DNA from 3 places in the Lentzea sp. NPDC004782 genome. Region 3 is predicted to be linked to each of the others. Evidence: riboswitches for the same ligand, from Rfam matches in the RefSeq annotation. Region 3 holds a riboswitch; each other region holds the start of a gene.

Region 1 (5,032 bases), on a different contig from region 3:
CCGTGGAGGAGAGCCAGCTTCCGCTGGTGCCGACCAAGCGCGTCACGAACTCCGGTTTCGACACAGAAGGGTGATGTCGCATGGCGAACATCAAGTCCCAGCTCAAGCGGATCAAGACCAACGAGAAGGCGCGCCTGCGCAACAAGTCGGTCAAGTCGTCCCTCAAGACGGCCATCCGCAAGTTCCGCGAGGCTGCCGAGGCCGGTGACAAGGCGAAGGCCCTGGAGCTGCTGCAGGACGCGTCCCGCAAGCTCGACAAGGCCGCCACCAAGGGTGTCATCCACCCGAACCAGGCCGCCAACAAGAAGTCGGCGATGGCGCTGCGCGCGAACCAGCTCGAGGGCTGATTCCGTAAGGCTCAAGCCTCGGGAAAGGGCTCGCTCGCTCGTCGAGCGGGCCCTTTCTCATTGTCCGGTGCGCTGATGCCCGCCCACTAGCGGCGGCCGTGCGCAGCGACGATCTTCAGGACCGCCCGCTCCAGCGCGTAGTCGGCGTCGGCCGCCACGCCCTTCACGTCGGCGTTGAGCCCCGCGACGACCTGCATCGCGTCGGCGAGACCCGACTGGTCCCAGCCGCGGGCCTGGGCCTGCGCCTTCTTGATCTTCCACGGCGGCATGCCGAGCGGGCCGGCCAGGCTGAACGGGTCGGCCCTGCCCACCGCGGAGACGCGCGCGACCGTGCGGACCGCGTCCGCCAGGGCGTCGGCGACCAGCACGTGCGGCACTCCCAGTTGCATCGCCCAGCGCAACGCCTCCATCGCGCCCGCCCGGTCACCGGTCACGGCCTTCTCGGCGACCGCGAACCCGGTCACCTCGGCCTTGCCCTGGTGGTAGCGGCGGATCTCGTCGACCGTCACCTTGCCGTCGGTGTCGGACACGAGCTGCGACGCCGCCGCGGCCAGCTCGCGCAGGTTCGTGCCCACGGCGTCGATGAGCGTGGCGACGGCCTCGGGGTCGATCTTGCCGCCGGCCTGCCGCACCTCGTTGCGCACGAACGCTTCCCGATCACCGGGCTTGGTGACCTTGGCGCACTCGGTGACCGCGGCACCGGCCTTCTTCAGTTGTCCGGGCAGGTCCTTGGCCGCCTTGCTGCGACCACCACCCGTGTGCACGACGACGAGCGTGACCCCGTCCGCGGGCGCCTTGACGTAGGAGAGCACCGTGTCGGCGATCTCCTTGCTGATGTCCTGCGCGTTCTGCAGGACGATCACGCGGCCCTCCGCGAACAACGACGGGCTCACCAGCTCGGCCAGCTCGGGAGGGGTGAGATCAGTCACCTGCACGCGGGTCAGGTCGGCGTTCGGATCGGCCTTGCGTGCGGCTTCGAGAGCCGCCCGAACAGCACGTTCGACCAGCAACTCCTCCTCGCCGACGACGAGGTGCAGTGACTCCGGTGCGCTCACGCTCCGCATCCTCCCACGTCCCGGATCGTGGACGTTTGTGGCTGAGCAACGGACCGGTGCCGTAGCTTGGTGGCCACAACTGAACACCGCTCATCCAGAGGGGCAGAGGGACCGGCCCGAAGAAGCCCCGGCAACCGGCGTCAGCGCCGCGTGCAGAACTGCGCGCAGACGATCACGGTGCCAATTCCGACCCGTTCGATTTCGCGGGAAAGATGAGGAGATACCTCGCGATGACTGCTGTCACTGTGCCCACGAGCACGACCTTCGACCTCGGCCCCGCCCGTGCACTGCTGTGCCGTGAGTGCGGTAATGAGACTCCTCTCGCTCCTGAGTACGCTTGTCTGGAGTGTTTCGGGCCGCTGGAAGTGGCCTACGACTTCGGCAGGATCCGGCGCGAGGACATCGAAGCCGGCCCCCGGTCGATCTGGCGCTACCGCGGCCTTCTCCCCGTTCCGTCCACTGTGGAACAGCACCCGAACACCGAACCCGGCGGCACCCGCCTGGTCGAGGCGCACAACCTCGCCAAGGCCCTCGGTGTCCGCAAGGTCTGGGTGAAGGACGACACCGGCAACCCCACCCACTCCTTCAAGGACCGCGTGGTCGGCGTCGCGCTCGCCGCGGCCCGCGAGCTCGGCTTCAAGGTGCTGGCCTGCCCGTCCACCGGCAACCTGGCCAACGCGGTCGCCGCGGCCGCCGCCCGCGCGGGCTGGCAGTCGGTGGTTCTCGTGCCCTCCTCCCTCGAGCGCGCCAAGATCCTGATGAGCGCCGTCTACGAGGGCGCCCTGATCGCCGTCGACGGCAACTACGACGACGTGAACCGCCTGGCCCAGGAACTCGCAGCGGAGCACGAGGACTGGGCGTTCGTGAACGTCAACGTCCGCCCGTACTACGCGGAGGGCTCGAAGACCCTCGGCTACGAGGTCGCCGAGCAGCTCGGCTGGCGCCTGCCCGACCAGATCGTGGTGCCGATCGCGTCCGGCTCGCAGCTCACCAAGGTGGACAAGGCGTTCCGCGAGCTCGGCCAGCTCGACCTGGTCGAGGCCACCCCGTACCGGGTGTTCGGCGCCCAGGCCACCGGCTGCTCACCGGTGTCCGCCGCGTACAAGGAAGGCCACGACGTCATCCGCCCGGTCCGTCCGGACACCATCGCCCGTTCACTGGCGATCGGCGCCCCGGCCGACGGCCCCTACGTGCTCGACGCGGTCCGCCGCACCAACGGCGCCATCGAGGACGTGACCGACGAAGAGGTCGTCGAGGGCATCAAGCTCCTCGCCCGCACCGAGGGCATCTTCGCCGAGACCGCCGGCGGCGTGACCGTGGCGACGGCGAAGAAGCTGATCGAGTCGGGCCAGCTCGACCCGGACGGCGAGACCGTGCTGCTGATCACCGGTGACGGCCTCAAGACCCTCGACGCGCTCGGCGACACGATCGGCCCGCGCGCGACGGTGCCGCCGTCGGCCGAGGCCGTCATCAAGGCGCTGGGCTAGTCACCTCCTTCCGGGGTCCGGGGACGCGCACGCGTCCCCGGACTCACGTGCCTCAGAGGGAAATCGCCTCCGTCTGCGTCCAGCCGGAGCGCGGAAACCGTTGCAGGCCTTCCATCACGTGCGGTCCGAACGGCTCCACTCGCGCGCGCCACGCCACGATCCGTTGCGGCCACGGAGCTTCCGCCTTCAGCGCGTTGTAGTGGTAGTCGTGCCAGTCGTGCGGCGCGATCCGCAGGCCCTCGTCGAACAGGTGCTCCGAGACGAGGTCGTACGCCTCCTCAGGCTTGGCGACCTCGGTGGGCGGCAGCACGTGCGTGACCGATGCCCGGTAGGTGAGGGCGCGTGTGCCGTCTTCGAGTGTTTCGCAGATGTAGTAACCGAAATCGGGTTTCAGCTCGTCGTGCGGCCACGGCGTCGCCGAGTAGTTCGTCTGCCACATCGCCCACGCGATCCGAGGCGTGCCACCGGGAACCGGGTAGCGCGCGTTGTGCAGCCTGATCCAGACCATTCTCTTCTCCTTCTCACTGTTCGGTTTCCCGGCAGGACCGCCAGGTCGCCGTCCTTGTCCGTGCGCAGCACCAGCGCACCTCCCGCCCGCAACAGGTCGAGCACGTGCTCGCTGGGGTGCCCGTAGCGGTTGCCGGCGCCCACGCTCACCAGCGCGATCCGCGGGTGCGTGGCTTTGAGGAACGCGGGCAGCGAGTACCGCGACCCGTGGTGCGGCACCTTGAGCACCTCGACCCCGAGATCCCGCTCCCCCAGCAACGCCGACTGGCCCGCCAGTTCGACGTCACCGGTGAGCAGCACGCGGCCTGCTCTGGTGTGTGCCTTCAGCACGAGCGAGTAGTCGTTGACCGTCGTGTTCGTGTCGTCTGCTGTCGGCGGCCGCCTCGGGCCCAGGACTTCCACTTCCAGCCCAGGCCAGGCGAACCGCTCGCCCACCTTGGGTTCCACGACCCGCACGCCGTGACCGCGGGCCTGCTTGTTCACCTCCTTCCACGCCCATGCGGGCTCCTTGAGCGGGCCGGTTGCGATGGCACCCACCGCACGCCCGGTGAGCACCGCAGGCAGGCCCTGCACGTGATCCGCGTGCAGATGCGTCAGCACGAGCAGCGGAATCCTCTTGATTCCCAACGTCGTCAGGCATCGGTCGACCGCACCGGGGTCGGGCCCGGTGTCCACGACGACCGCTCGGTCCGGCTCGTCGGTCGCCAGAACCAACGCGTCGCCCTGACCGACGTCGCAGATGACGACCTTCCAGCCGTCGGGTGGCCACGTCGGTGCGATGACCTTCATCGGCACCAGCACGACGAATCCGCCGACCAGCACCGCGACGACCAACGTCCGCGTCTTCTTGAGCCGCAGCAACAACACCACCGCTGCCGTGACCGCCAGAAGCGCGAGCGCTCCGAGCCAGCCCTTCGGCCAGCCGACCGCGGCACCGGGCACGGTCGCCGCCTGCCGTCCGACCTGGATCAGCCAGGTCACCGCCGGTCCCGCGACGTGCACGACCAGCTCGGCCGCCGGCCGGTACAGCGGCGCGACGGCCGCCGCCACCACGCCCAGGACCGTCGCCGGCGCGACCACCGGTCCGGCCACCAGGTTGGCGACGATCGCCACGAGACTCACCTGACCGGACAGCCCCGCAACCAGTGGAGCCGTGGCCAGGCTTGCGGCCGTCGGCACGACGACCGCCTCGGCCAGACCGTTCGGCACGCCGCGTTGCTTCAACGCCTTCGACCACTTCGGCGCGACCAGCACCAGCGACGCCGTGGCCACCACGGAGAGCGCGAACCCCGGCTCGCCACCCAGTGCCGGGTCGACGAACACCAGGACCAGGACGGCCGTGGCGAGACTGGGCAACGTGGACCGTCGCCTGCCCAGCACGAGGGCGAGCAAGGTGACGGCACCCATCACCGCGGCCCTGAGGACGCTCGGCTCCGGGCCTGCCAGAACCACGAACCCCACGAGCGCCGCCATCGCCGCCGCGGCCGCCGTGCGCGGGCCTGCTCTGAGCCGCTTGGCCAGCAGGTAGACCGCGCCGCACACGATGGCGAGGTTCGCGCCGCTCACCGCCAGCAGGTGGGACAGCCCGGCGGTGCGGAACTCGTCGACGATGCGCGGTGCCATCTGGTCCGTGTCG
Region 2 (5,032 bases), on a different contig from region 3:
TGGGTGACATCACGGTCGTACTGGGCATCGGCGCAGCCGTTCTGCTGATCTCGGTGATCGCGGTGCGGGTGTCGACCCGGCTCGGGCTGCCCTCGTTGTTGCTGTACCTGGGCATCGGGGTGCTCCTCGGCGAGGCGGTCTTCGGCATCAAGTTCGACGACGCCGGCCTGACGCAGTCTCTCGGCATCGCGGCACTCGTGCTGATCCTGACCGAGGGCGGCATCACGACCCGTTGGCACGCCGTGAAGTCCTCGCTGTGGTTAGGCGTGGCACTGTCCACAGTGGCCGTTGCGGTGAGCGTCGCGGTCACCGGCACGGCGTTGCACTTCCTGCTCGGCCTCGACTGGCGGATGGCGTTGCTGTGGGGTGCGGTGCTGTCGTCCACGGACGCGGCGGCCGTCTTCAGCGTGTTGCGGTCCTTAGGCGTGGGAGCGCGGCTCACCGGCGCGCTCGAACTGGAGTCCGGCCTCAACGACGCGCCCGTCTACATCGCGGTCGTGCTGCTGGCCTCGGCGGACAAGATCTCGTGGACCGCGCCGCTGCTGGTCGTCTACGAGCTGGCTGCGGGCGCGCTCATCGGCGTGCTGCTGGGCTTGTTCGGTGCCGCCGCGCTGAGACGGGCCGCGTTGCCCGCCACCGGCCTGTACCCGCTCGCCACCGTGGCCGTGTGCGTGATCGCCTACACGGCAGGCGATCTGGCGCACGCCTCCGGCTTCCTCGCCACCTACGTCGCCGCGCTGGCCCTCGGCAACGCCCGGCTGCCGCACCGCGCGGACACGCTGTCGTTCGCCGAGGGACTGGGGTGGCTCGCGCAGATCGGCCTCTTCGTCCTGCTCGGCCTCTACGCCGCCCCGACGCGGCTGCTCGACGTGCTGGTCCCGGCGCTGATCGCGGGGGTGGTGCTGACGTTCGTGGCGCGGCCGTTGTCGGTGCTGCTCGCCTCGCTGCCGTTCCGGGTGCCGTGGCGGGAGCAGGTGTTCCTGTCCTGGTCGGGGCTGCGCGGTGCGGTGCCGATCGTGTTCGCGCTGATCCCGTTGATCCAGGGCGTCGAGGGCGCGCGGCAGCTGGTCGACGCGGTGTTCGTGCTGGTCGTCGTGCTGACGGTGGTGCAGGGCACGACGCTGCCGTTCCTCGCGCGGCGGCTCGGGCTGGTGCGCGAGGGCGAGCCGCAGGAGGTGCAGGTCGACTCCTCGCCGTTGGACGAGCTGAGCGCCGAGCTGCTGCAGGTGCACATCCAGCGCGGGTCGAAGCTGCACGGCGTCTACATGACCGAGCTGCGGCTGCCGATCGGTGCCACGGTGAGCCTCGTGGTGCGGTCGGGGAAGAGTTTCACGCCACAACCGACGACCCGGCTGCAGATCGGCGACCAGTTGCTCATCGTCACCACCGAGGAGGCACGTGAAGCCGCTGAGCGGCGCATACGTGCTGTGGACCGGGCCGGTCGCTACGCACGGTGGAAGGGCGAGACCGGCGATTAGTCGGTTTCCGAGGCTTCTCAGCATGTGATCGGTTGTCGACGGACGCCGCGAGGCTCCGCTAACGTCATCGGCAGGTCATGAGAGCCAGCGTCAAGCCCAAGCTTGCTGGCCGGCAACCCTCCAACCGCGGTGGGGTGCCCTTGGTGAGGACCTGGTCCGGCGCGTGGGGCGCCGGTCAAGCGCGGGCCTTCGCACGGCGAGGCCCCTGGCCTCGGAGGCAGCTCGATGACGCTCGCGATCACCCCTCAGACCACGGTCGTTCCCGCTGTTGTCGGCGCTGACCTGCGCGTTCCGCTCGTCACCGGAGAGCGCGTCACGTACGCCAACCTCGACCACGCGGCTTCGGCGCCGTGTCTGCAGGAGGTGCGCGACGCCGTCGACGAGCTGCTGCCCTGGTACGCCAGCGTGCACCGCGGCGCCGGGTTCGCCTCCCAGGTCTCGACTCGGGTCTACGAGCAGGCGCGGGACCGCATCCGCAGGTTCGTCGCCGCGCACTCGTCCGACACCGTCGTCTTCACCCGCAACACCACGGATTCGCTGAACCTGTTGGCGCGCAGCATTCCCCGCAACACCGCGGTCGTGCTGTTCGACAGCGAGCACCACGCGGCGCTGCTGCCGTGGCGCGGCCCGAACGTTCAGCGCATTCCTGCCCCGTCTTCGTCCGGCGCCGCTGTTGTCGCGCTGGACCGGGCGTTGGCCGCCGCCCCGGTCGGCCCTCGGCTCGTGATCGTCACCGGGGCGTCCAACGTCACGGGCGAGCTGTGGCCGGTCGCGGAGCTCGCGAAGGTCGCCCGCCGGCACGGCGCGCGCATCGCGCTGGACGCCGCGCAGCTCGCCCCGCACCGCCCGATCAACGTGCGTGAGCTGGGCGTCGACTACATCGCGTTCTCCGGTCACAAGATCTACGCGCCGTTCGGCGCTGGTGTGCTCGTCGGCCGCGCGGACTGGCTGCAGCAGGCCCAGCCGTACCTGGTCGGCGGCGGTGCGACCGCGAAGGTGACCGACCACGGCGACCGCCTGGGCGTCGCGTGGTCCGCGGTGCCGGAGCGGCACGAGGCCGGCAGCCCGAACGTCGTCGGCGTGCACGCGCTGGCGTCGGCCTGCGAGATCCTGTCGCGGCACTGGGAGCAGACCGTCGCGCACGAGCAGGAGTTGCTGGCCCGGTTGCGGGACGGCCTGCGCGCGGTCCCCGGCTTCCGCGAGCTGTCGATCCTGACCGACGCCGACAAGGTGGGTGTCGTGAGCTTCACGATCTCCGGCTTCGACGCGGGCTTCCTCGCGGCGGCGCTGTCCGCCGAGTACGGCATCGGCGTCCGGGACGGGGCGTTCTGCGCGCACGTGATCGTCGGCAGGCTCGTCAAGCAGGTCGGATCGCACGAGGAGCGCGCCGTCCGCGCGTCGATCGGCCTGGGCACGACGGCCGAGCACGTGGACCGTTTGGTGGCGGCGCTGCGCACTCTCGTCACCGAGGGTCCGAAGTGGACCTACACGCAGCGCGACGGTCGCTGGGTGCCCGAGGACGACAGCCGAACCCTGCCGCCGTTCCTCGCGTAGTCCCGGTAGTGGACAATGACCTGGTGAGTGACGAGTCCAAGGCCGAGGAGAAGGCCGCTGACACGCCTGCCGAAGCGCAGGTCAGCGAGCCGAAGCCGGTCGAGGAACCGAAGTCCAACGAGTTCGTCGGCGTCGAGCTCGCCGATGACGACGACGACACCGACTCCGACGCCGGCGAGGCTGCCGAGAAGCCCGCGGAGGACAAGCCCGCCGCCGAACGGGTCGTGTCCGACGACGACGTCATCGAGCCGGAGTTCTCGCTCAGCGGGTCGCTGCCGGAGCCGAGGATCAAGCTCCTCGCCGCGCTGGCGGCCGGCGTGCTCGCCCTGGACGTCCTCACCAAAGTCCTGTCCGTGGCGTTCCTCGAGGGTGCCGACCCGATCAAGCTGTTCGGCGGCGTGCTCTACCTGACGTTCGTCCGCAACCCCGGCGCCGCGTTCGGCATGGCCGAGGGCATGACGTGGATCCTGGCGCTCATCGCGCTCGGCGTCGTCGGGTTCATCCTCTGGATCTCGCGCAACCTCCGCTCCCAGCCCTGGGCCGTCGGCCTGGGCCTCGTGCTGGGCGGCGCCGTCGGCAACCTCGCCGACCGCCTGTTCCGCGAGCCGGGTCCGATGCGCGGCCACGTGGTGGACTTCCTGTCGCTTTTCGACCCGTTCGGCCGAGTGTGGCCGGTGTTCAACGTCGCCGACATGGCGATCGTCTGCGGTGGCGCGACGATCGTGGTGCTGGCGCTCATGCAGCACGACTACGACGGGACGGTCCACAAAGAAGAGAAGAAGGTCGAGGCGTGAGCGGATACCGAACGCTGCCGATTCCCGACGGGCTGGACGGCATGCGTGTCGACGCGGGCCTCGCCAAGCTCCTGGGTCTGTCCCGCACCGCGGTGGCGGCCATCGCCGACGCGGACGACGTGCTGATCGACGGACGGGTCGTCGGCAAGTCCGACCGGCTGACGGCCGGGGCGATGCTGGAGATCACGCTGCCCGCGCCTCCGCAGCCCGTCACCGTCCAGGCGATTCCCGTCGAGGGTCTGGTCGTGATCCACGAGGACGACGACATCATCGTCGTCGACAAGCCCGTGGGTGTCGCCGTGCACCCGTCACCGGGGTGGACCGGGCCGACCGTCGTGGGCGGGCTCGCCGCAGCGGGGCACCGCATCGCCACGTCCGGTGCCGCCGAACGGCAGGGTGTCGTGCATCGCCTCGACGTGGGCACGACCGGTGTGATGGTGGTCGCGAAGTCCGAGTCGGCGTACTCGGCTTTGAAGCACGCCTTCAAAGAGCGGACCGTCGACAAGGTCTACCACGCGATCGTGCAGGGGCATCCGGATCCGATCAAGGGCACGATCGACGCGCCGATCGACCGGCATCCCAAGCACGACTACAAGTTCGCCGTGATGAACTCGGGCAAGCCGTCGATCACGCACTACGAGGTGATCGAGGCGTTCCGGGCCGCCTCGCTGGTCGAGGTGCACCTGGAGACCGGGCGCACCCACCAGATCCGCGTGCACTTCTCCGCGCTGCACCACCCGTGCGTGGGCGACCTGACCTACGGCGCCGACCCGACGCTCGCCAAGCGGCTCGGGGTGTCGCGGCAGTGGCTGCACGCGCGGCAGCTCGGGTTCCACCACCCGGCGGACGGTCAGTGGGTCACCTTCACGTCCGAGTACCCGGACGATCTGGCTTCCGCGCTGGAGAAGCTGCGCGACGAGGGCTGATTGCGCCTGGGTAAATCATCGGTTGACGAGCTTTCATTTGATGTCAATCGGTGGCCTGCCTAGCGTCTTCGGCATGAACCTCATCGTGCTCGCGGCCTCCGGCCGGACCGGTCTCACTCTCGCCAGGCTGGCTCTGGAACGCGGCCACACCGTCACCGCGATCGCCCGCGACCTGCGGAAAATCAGCCTGGATCACCCGAACCTGCGCAAGGTCGCCGGCGACGTGAGCGACCCAGCGAGCATCGCCGCGGCAGTCGACACGGATTCCGTCGTCCTGTCC
Region 3 (5,032 bases):
GCCACTCTCCGTGGCGAAGATCTTTCTGAACTCTGCTCCGCCGTCACCCGTAATGCTCAACGAGTGTTCGGGCTTGGTCACTGAGATGCGATGTGAGACGAACGGAGCAAAGGGTTCCAACCCCATGGGGTGACTGAGGTCACAACATTGGCGGGGGTGTTTGCGCAACGTGCGCGACCCCGTTACTGTCCCGTGACCGTGCCACCTGAGCCGACCTTGTCGGTTCGGTGCACGCCCGCAGTCGGGGCGGGATCCAAGCCAGAAGCGTGAAGAAGCGAGACCACGTAGGAGGAGTTGCCGGGAACCTTCGAGTTCCAACTCGAATGATCTTGTCAACGCCAACTGTGCGGTGGCCTCGAGCTTCCGCAATGGAGGTATCGACCCAGTGTCTGGTAGCGACAGAACTGCCGCTCCGTACGACTTCAACGAGGACACCGACTGGTTCACGCCGGTCGGGATGACCACGGCCACCGCCGTCGCCGATCCTCACCCGAGCTTTCCCGCCGGTGCGCTGACCATCTCGCCGGAGGACGTGCTCGAGGTGCTCGGCCCGGACGCCGACGAGCTCCTCGCGACGGCCAACGTCGACGTCGACGAGCTGATCCGTCTCATCAACGCCGAGACGACGATCATGCCGCCCCTCGTCCTCCCGACGGAGGAAGAGGAGACCGAGGACCCGCAGGTCCTCGTCCAGACCGTCACGAACTGGAAGCGCCGCTTCCTCAAGGGCGCGGTCGCCGCGGTCCTCGTCTCCATCTCCGGCGGCGGCGTGACCGCCATGGCGATGGACAAGTCCCTCACGGTCGACGTGGACGGTGCACTGCAGACCGTCCACTCCTACGAGGGCACGGTCGGCGAAGTTCTCGCGGAGGAGGGCATCACCGTCGGCGAGCACGACGCCCTCTCGCCCTCGCTGAACACCCCGATCTCCGACGGCGGCAAGATCACCCTCGACCGCGGCCGCCTCGTCAAGGCGAGCATCGACGGCCAGGCGCGCGAGGACTGGGTCCGCTCGGTCACCGTCGAGGAAGCCGCCAAGCAGATGGGCGTGCCGATCGAGGGCGCCTGGTTCTCCGCTCCCGGCAACCAGCAAGTGCCCCTGGAGGGCATGAACCTGGAAGTCAAGACCCGCAAGAACATCAAGCTCTTCGACGGCGCCAACCCGGTCCGCGAGATCCAGACCACCGCGGTCACCGTCGACGAGCTGCTGAAGAACGAGAACCTCTCGCTCGGCCCCGAGGACGCGGTCGCCTCCGGCACCGACGTCAAGCTCGCCACCGGCGCCGAGGTCTACATCTCCCGCACCGGCGTCACGGTCATCAACGTGAACGAGCCGGTCGCCCCGCCGGTCGAGACGACCAAAGACCCGAACATGAACGCGGGCGAGCAGACGGTCACCGACCCCGGCACGCCGGGTGAGCAGGTCAGCACCTACCGCGTCACCGTGAAGAACGGCAAGGAGATCAGCCGCGAGAAGATCGGCGGCAAGGTCACCAAGGAGCCGAAGCCCAAGAAGATCACGGTGGGCACCAAGCCCCTGCCCGACGGCGCCGTGTGGGATCGCCTCGCCCAGTGCGAGGCGGGCGGCAACTGGGCCGCCAACACCGGCAACGGCTACTACGGCGGCCTGCAGTTCAACGCCGGCACCTGGGCCGCCAACGGCGGTACCGCCTACGCCCAGCTCCCGCACCAGGCCACCCGCGAGCAGCAGATCGCCATCGCGACCAAGCTGCGCGACCGCGCCGGCGGCACCTACGGCGCCTGGCCGGGCTGCCGCGCCAAGCTGGGCCTGCCGTAAACCGCAAGATTTCATGGCACGCGGGGGCCCCGCGTTTCCCTCTGGGGAACGCGGGATCCCCGCGTTCCTGCCGGTCGGCGGGCGGGTTCCGGCGTCCGGCAGCCCGACCTCCGCCGCCCAACCCCACCTGCGAGAATGCTCCGGTGAGCCTGCTGGGACCTGCCGAAGTGCGACGTCTGGCCGAAGAGCTGGGCATCCGCCCGACCAAAAAACTGGGTCAGAACTTCGTGCACGACCCGAACACGGTCCGCAAGATCGTCGCCGCGGCCGAGCTCACCCCGGACGACGTAGTGCTGGAGGTCGGCCCGGGCCTGGGCTCGCTGACCCTGGCGCTGCTCCCCGCCGCCGAGCAGGTCGTCGCGGTCGAGATCGACCCGCCGCTGGCCCAGCGCCTGCCGCAGACGGTGCGCGAGATGGATCCGGAGAACGCCGGCAAGCTGCACGTCGTCCTCAAGGACGCCATGAAGGTCACGAAGGACGACCTCGTGGTCCAGCCCACGGCGATCGTGGCCAACCTGCCCTACAACGTCGCCGTCCCCGTGGTCCTGCACCTGCTGAACGAGCTTCCGGCGCTGCGGAAGGGTCTCGTCATGGTCCAGGCCGAGGTGGCCGACCGGATGGCGGCCAGGCCCGGCAGCAAGATCTACGGCGTGCCCAGCGTGAAGCTCGCCTGGTACGCCGACGCGCGGAAGGCAGGCCCGGTCGGCAGGAACGTCTTCTGGCCCGCGCCCAACGTCGACTCGGGGCTGGTTTCGTTCCACCGTCACGAGAACCCCTTGTCCACAGTGGACAAGAAGAGGCTCTTCTCGATCGTCGACGCGGCCTTCGCGCAACGTCGCAAGACCCTCAGGGCCGCCCTCAAGGGCTGGGCCGAAGCCGCGGACATCAACGTCGACGAACTGCTCGACAAGGCCGGCGTCGACCCGCAGGCCAGGGGCGAGCAGCTGAGCGTGATCGACTTCATCCGGATCGCGGAGGTCTAGGCCGGAGATCCATCGGCCAACAGTGTGATCTGTCGAACGAATCGGATTCTGGCTTGCGCAACCGAACGTGCGTCCGGTTGACTGCTAGGTGCCATCCGGAGCGACCGAGAGACCTGGCTCTACGACGTCGCAGCAACCACCCGCTGGATGCGGGCAGGTGCTAACGCCAGGACCGATGGAGGATCACATGGGTACCACGCGAATGCTGACGCGCCGTCGAGTCGTCGACCAGTGCCGTCGCACCGCTTCTGCATGTCGTCGCCACCTCGTCTAAGGCGCCTTCTCAAAGTCCTTTGACGCGCACTCGACCAAAGAGTGGCGCACACCTGAGCAGAACTTCGACCGCGCACCGCCCACGAGGCGAGTGTGCCGTCGCGCGCAGCCGTGGAGCAGAAGTGATCACTGTCGAAAACCTCACCAAGTCCTTCCAGGGTGTCAACGCCCTGAACGGCGTGACCCTCGACGTCGAAGCGGGCACCGTGCTCGGCGTCGTCGGCCCGAGCGGGGCCGGCAAGTCGACGCTCGCGCGCTGCGTGGCGCTGCTGGAGCGCCCCGACTCGGGTGCGATCCGCGTCGACGGCACGGACATCACCGCGCTGGACGGGTCAGCGCTGCGGGCCGCCCGCAGGCAGATCGGCGTTGTGCCGCAAGGGGATTCGCTGCTGCGGCAGCGCACCGCCGCCGGCAACATCGCGCTGCCGCTGGAGTCCGCGGGCGTGCCGGGACCGCAGCGCCGCACCCGTGTGGGCGAGCTGCTGGACCTCGTCGGGCTCACCGACAAGGCCGCCGCCTACCCCGACCAGCTGTCCGGCGGGCAGCGTCAGCGCATCGCAGTGGCGCGCGCACTCGCCGCCAACCCGAGCGTCCTGCTGGCCGACGAGCCCACCAGCGCGCTCGACCCCGAGACCACCGGTTCCGTGCTCACCGTCCTCGACCGTGCGCGCGCTGAGCTGGGTGTGACCGTCCTCGTCGTCACGCACGACATGGGCGTGGTCCGCAAGATCTGCGACGACGTCGCCGTGCTGGAGCAGGGCCGCGTCGTCGAGCACGGCAAGGTCCTCGACCTCGTCAGCGACGCTGGCAGCCGCACGAGCGGTGCGCTGCTGCCCGCCGTCGACCTGAACCCGATCAACGAGAGCAGCTACGACCGCGTCGCGGACGTCGTGCTCGTCGGGTTCGCCGCGGTCGGCGCGCTGCTGCCCGAGGCCTCGCACCGGTTCGGCGTCGAGCTGAACATCGTCGGTGGCGGCCTGACGCGCCTGGGCGAGACCCCCGTCGCGCGGTTCCGCCTCGGCCTGAACGGCGAGCGGTCCGACTCGGCGCTGGAGTGGATCAGCGAGGCCGGTGGCGCGGTGCAGAGGTCCCTGAAGGGGCCGCAGGGAGTAGCTGCGTGAGGTCTGCAACACCCTGGCCGGACGTGCTGAGCTTTCTCGTCGAGGCCACCGGGGAGACGCTGTACATGGTCGGCGTCTCCACCTTGATCGCCACCGCTTTCGGAGTTCCGCTCGGGGTTTGGCTGCAGCTCACCGCCAAGGGCGGGCTGCGGCCGAACGCCGCGCTGCACCGCGTTCTCGGCTTCATCACCGACCTGGGCCGCTCGATGCCGTTCATCGTGCTGCTCGTCGCGCTCACGTCGGTCACCCGCCTGATCGTCGGCGGTTCCATCGGCAGCACGGCGGTCATCGTGCCGTTGGCGGTGGGTGCGATCCCGTTCGTCGGACGGCTCGTGCAGAACATCCTGTCCGAGGTGCACGTGACCGTGGTCGAGGCCGCGGTCACGACCGGCGCCTCGACGCTTCGGATCGTGCGTTCGGTGCTGATCCGCGAGTCGCTGCCCGCGCTGATCAACGCCATCGGCGTCACCGTGATCGCCCTGATCGGGTACTCCGCGATGGCGGGCGTGATCGGCGGTGGTGGCCTCGGTGACCTGGCGATCCGCGAGGGCTACCAGCGCTTCAACGACCGGGTCCTGTGGAGCACCGTGGCGTGGCTCGCCGTGCTCACGACGTTGATCCAGCTCGGTTTCACCCGTGCCGCCCGCGCCTCGGACCGCCGCCGCCACGCCTCCGTCTGACTTTCCCGCACGCGGGGCCCTTTCGTGCGCCAGGAGCGAACGAAAGCTCCCCGCGTGCACTCAAGACTCTGCCGTGAAACTCTCAAAAGGAACGAAATGCGTATTAAGGCTGCTCTGATCGCGGTCGCTTTGACTGCTTTGTCTGCCTGCTCCGCCGGTGGTGCGTCTGCTTCGGAC

Evidence for each region. Region 3 has a riboswitch for S-adenosylmethionine ahead of ABZV40_RS20355 (methionine ABC transporter ATP-binding protein). Riboswitches for the same ligand answer to the same signal wherever they lie in the genome.
Region 1: it holds a riboswitch for S-adenosylmethionine, as region 3 does, so the genes downstream of both, thrC (threonine synthase) here and ABZV40_RS20355 (methionine ABC transporter ATP-binding protein) in region 3, are expected to answer to the same signal.
Region 2: it holds a riboswitch for S-adenosylmethionine, as region 3 does, so the genes downstream of both, ABZV40_RS04245 (aminotransferase class V-fold PLP-dependent enzyme) here and ABZV40_RS20355 (methionine ABC transporter ATP-binding protein) in region 3, are expected to answer to the same signal.

Annotation. Positions count from the first base shown of each region.
Region 1 covers NZ_JBEXJN010000044.1:69,374-74,405, reverse strand. The annotation lists gene rpsT (30S ribosomal protein S20) at 81-347, shown strand; gene holA (DNA polymerase III subunit delta) at 434-1,411, opposite strand; SAM riboswitch class I at 1,490-1,621, shown strand; gene thrC (threonine synthase) at 1,633-2,889, shown strand; gene ABZV40_RS33150 (hypothetical protein) at 2,942-3,397, opposite strand; gene ABZV40_RS33145 (ComEC/Rec2 family competence protein) at 3,280-5,032, opposite strand, start outside.
Region 2 covers NZ_JBEXJN010000003.1:201,362-206,393, forward strand. The annotation lists gene ABZV40_RS04240 (potassium/proton antiporter) at 1-1,478, shown strand, start outside; SAM riboswitch class IV at 1,552-1,666, shown strand; gene ABZV40_RS04245 (aminotransferase class V-fold PLP-dependent enzyme) at 1,704-3,032, shown strand; gene lspA (signal peptidase II) at 3,056-3,826, shown strand; gene ABZV40_RS04255 (RluA family pseudouridine synthase) at 3,868-4,752, shown strand; gene ABZV40_RS04260 (NAD(P)-binding oxidoreductase) at 4,826-5,032, shown strand, end outside.
Region 3 covers NZ_JBEXJN010000021.1:34,599-39,630, forward strand. The annotation lists gene ABZV40_RS20340 (TatD family hydrolase) at 1-84, shown strand, start outside; gene ABZV40_RS20345 (transglycosylase family protein) at 386-1,798, shown strand; gene rsmA (16S rRNA (adenine(1518)-N(6)/adenine(1519)-N(6))-dimethyltransferase RsmA) at 1,948-2,781, shown strand; SAM riboswitch class I at 2,870-2,963, shown strand; gene ABZV40_RS20355 (methionine ABC transporter ATP-binding protein) at 3,177-4,175, shown strand; gene ABZV40_RS20360 (methionine ABC transporter permease) at 4,172-4,855, shown strand; gene ABZV40_RS20365 (MetQ/NlpA family ABC transporter substrate-binding protein) at 4,952-5,032, shown strand, end outside.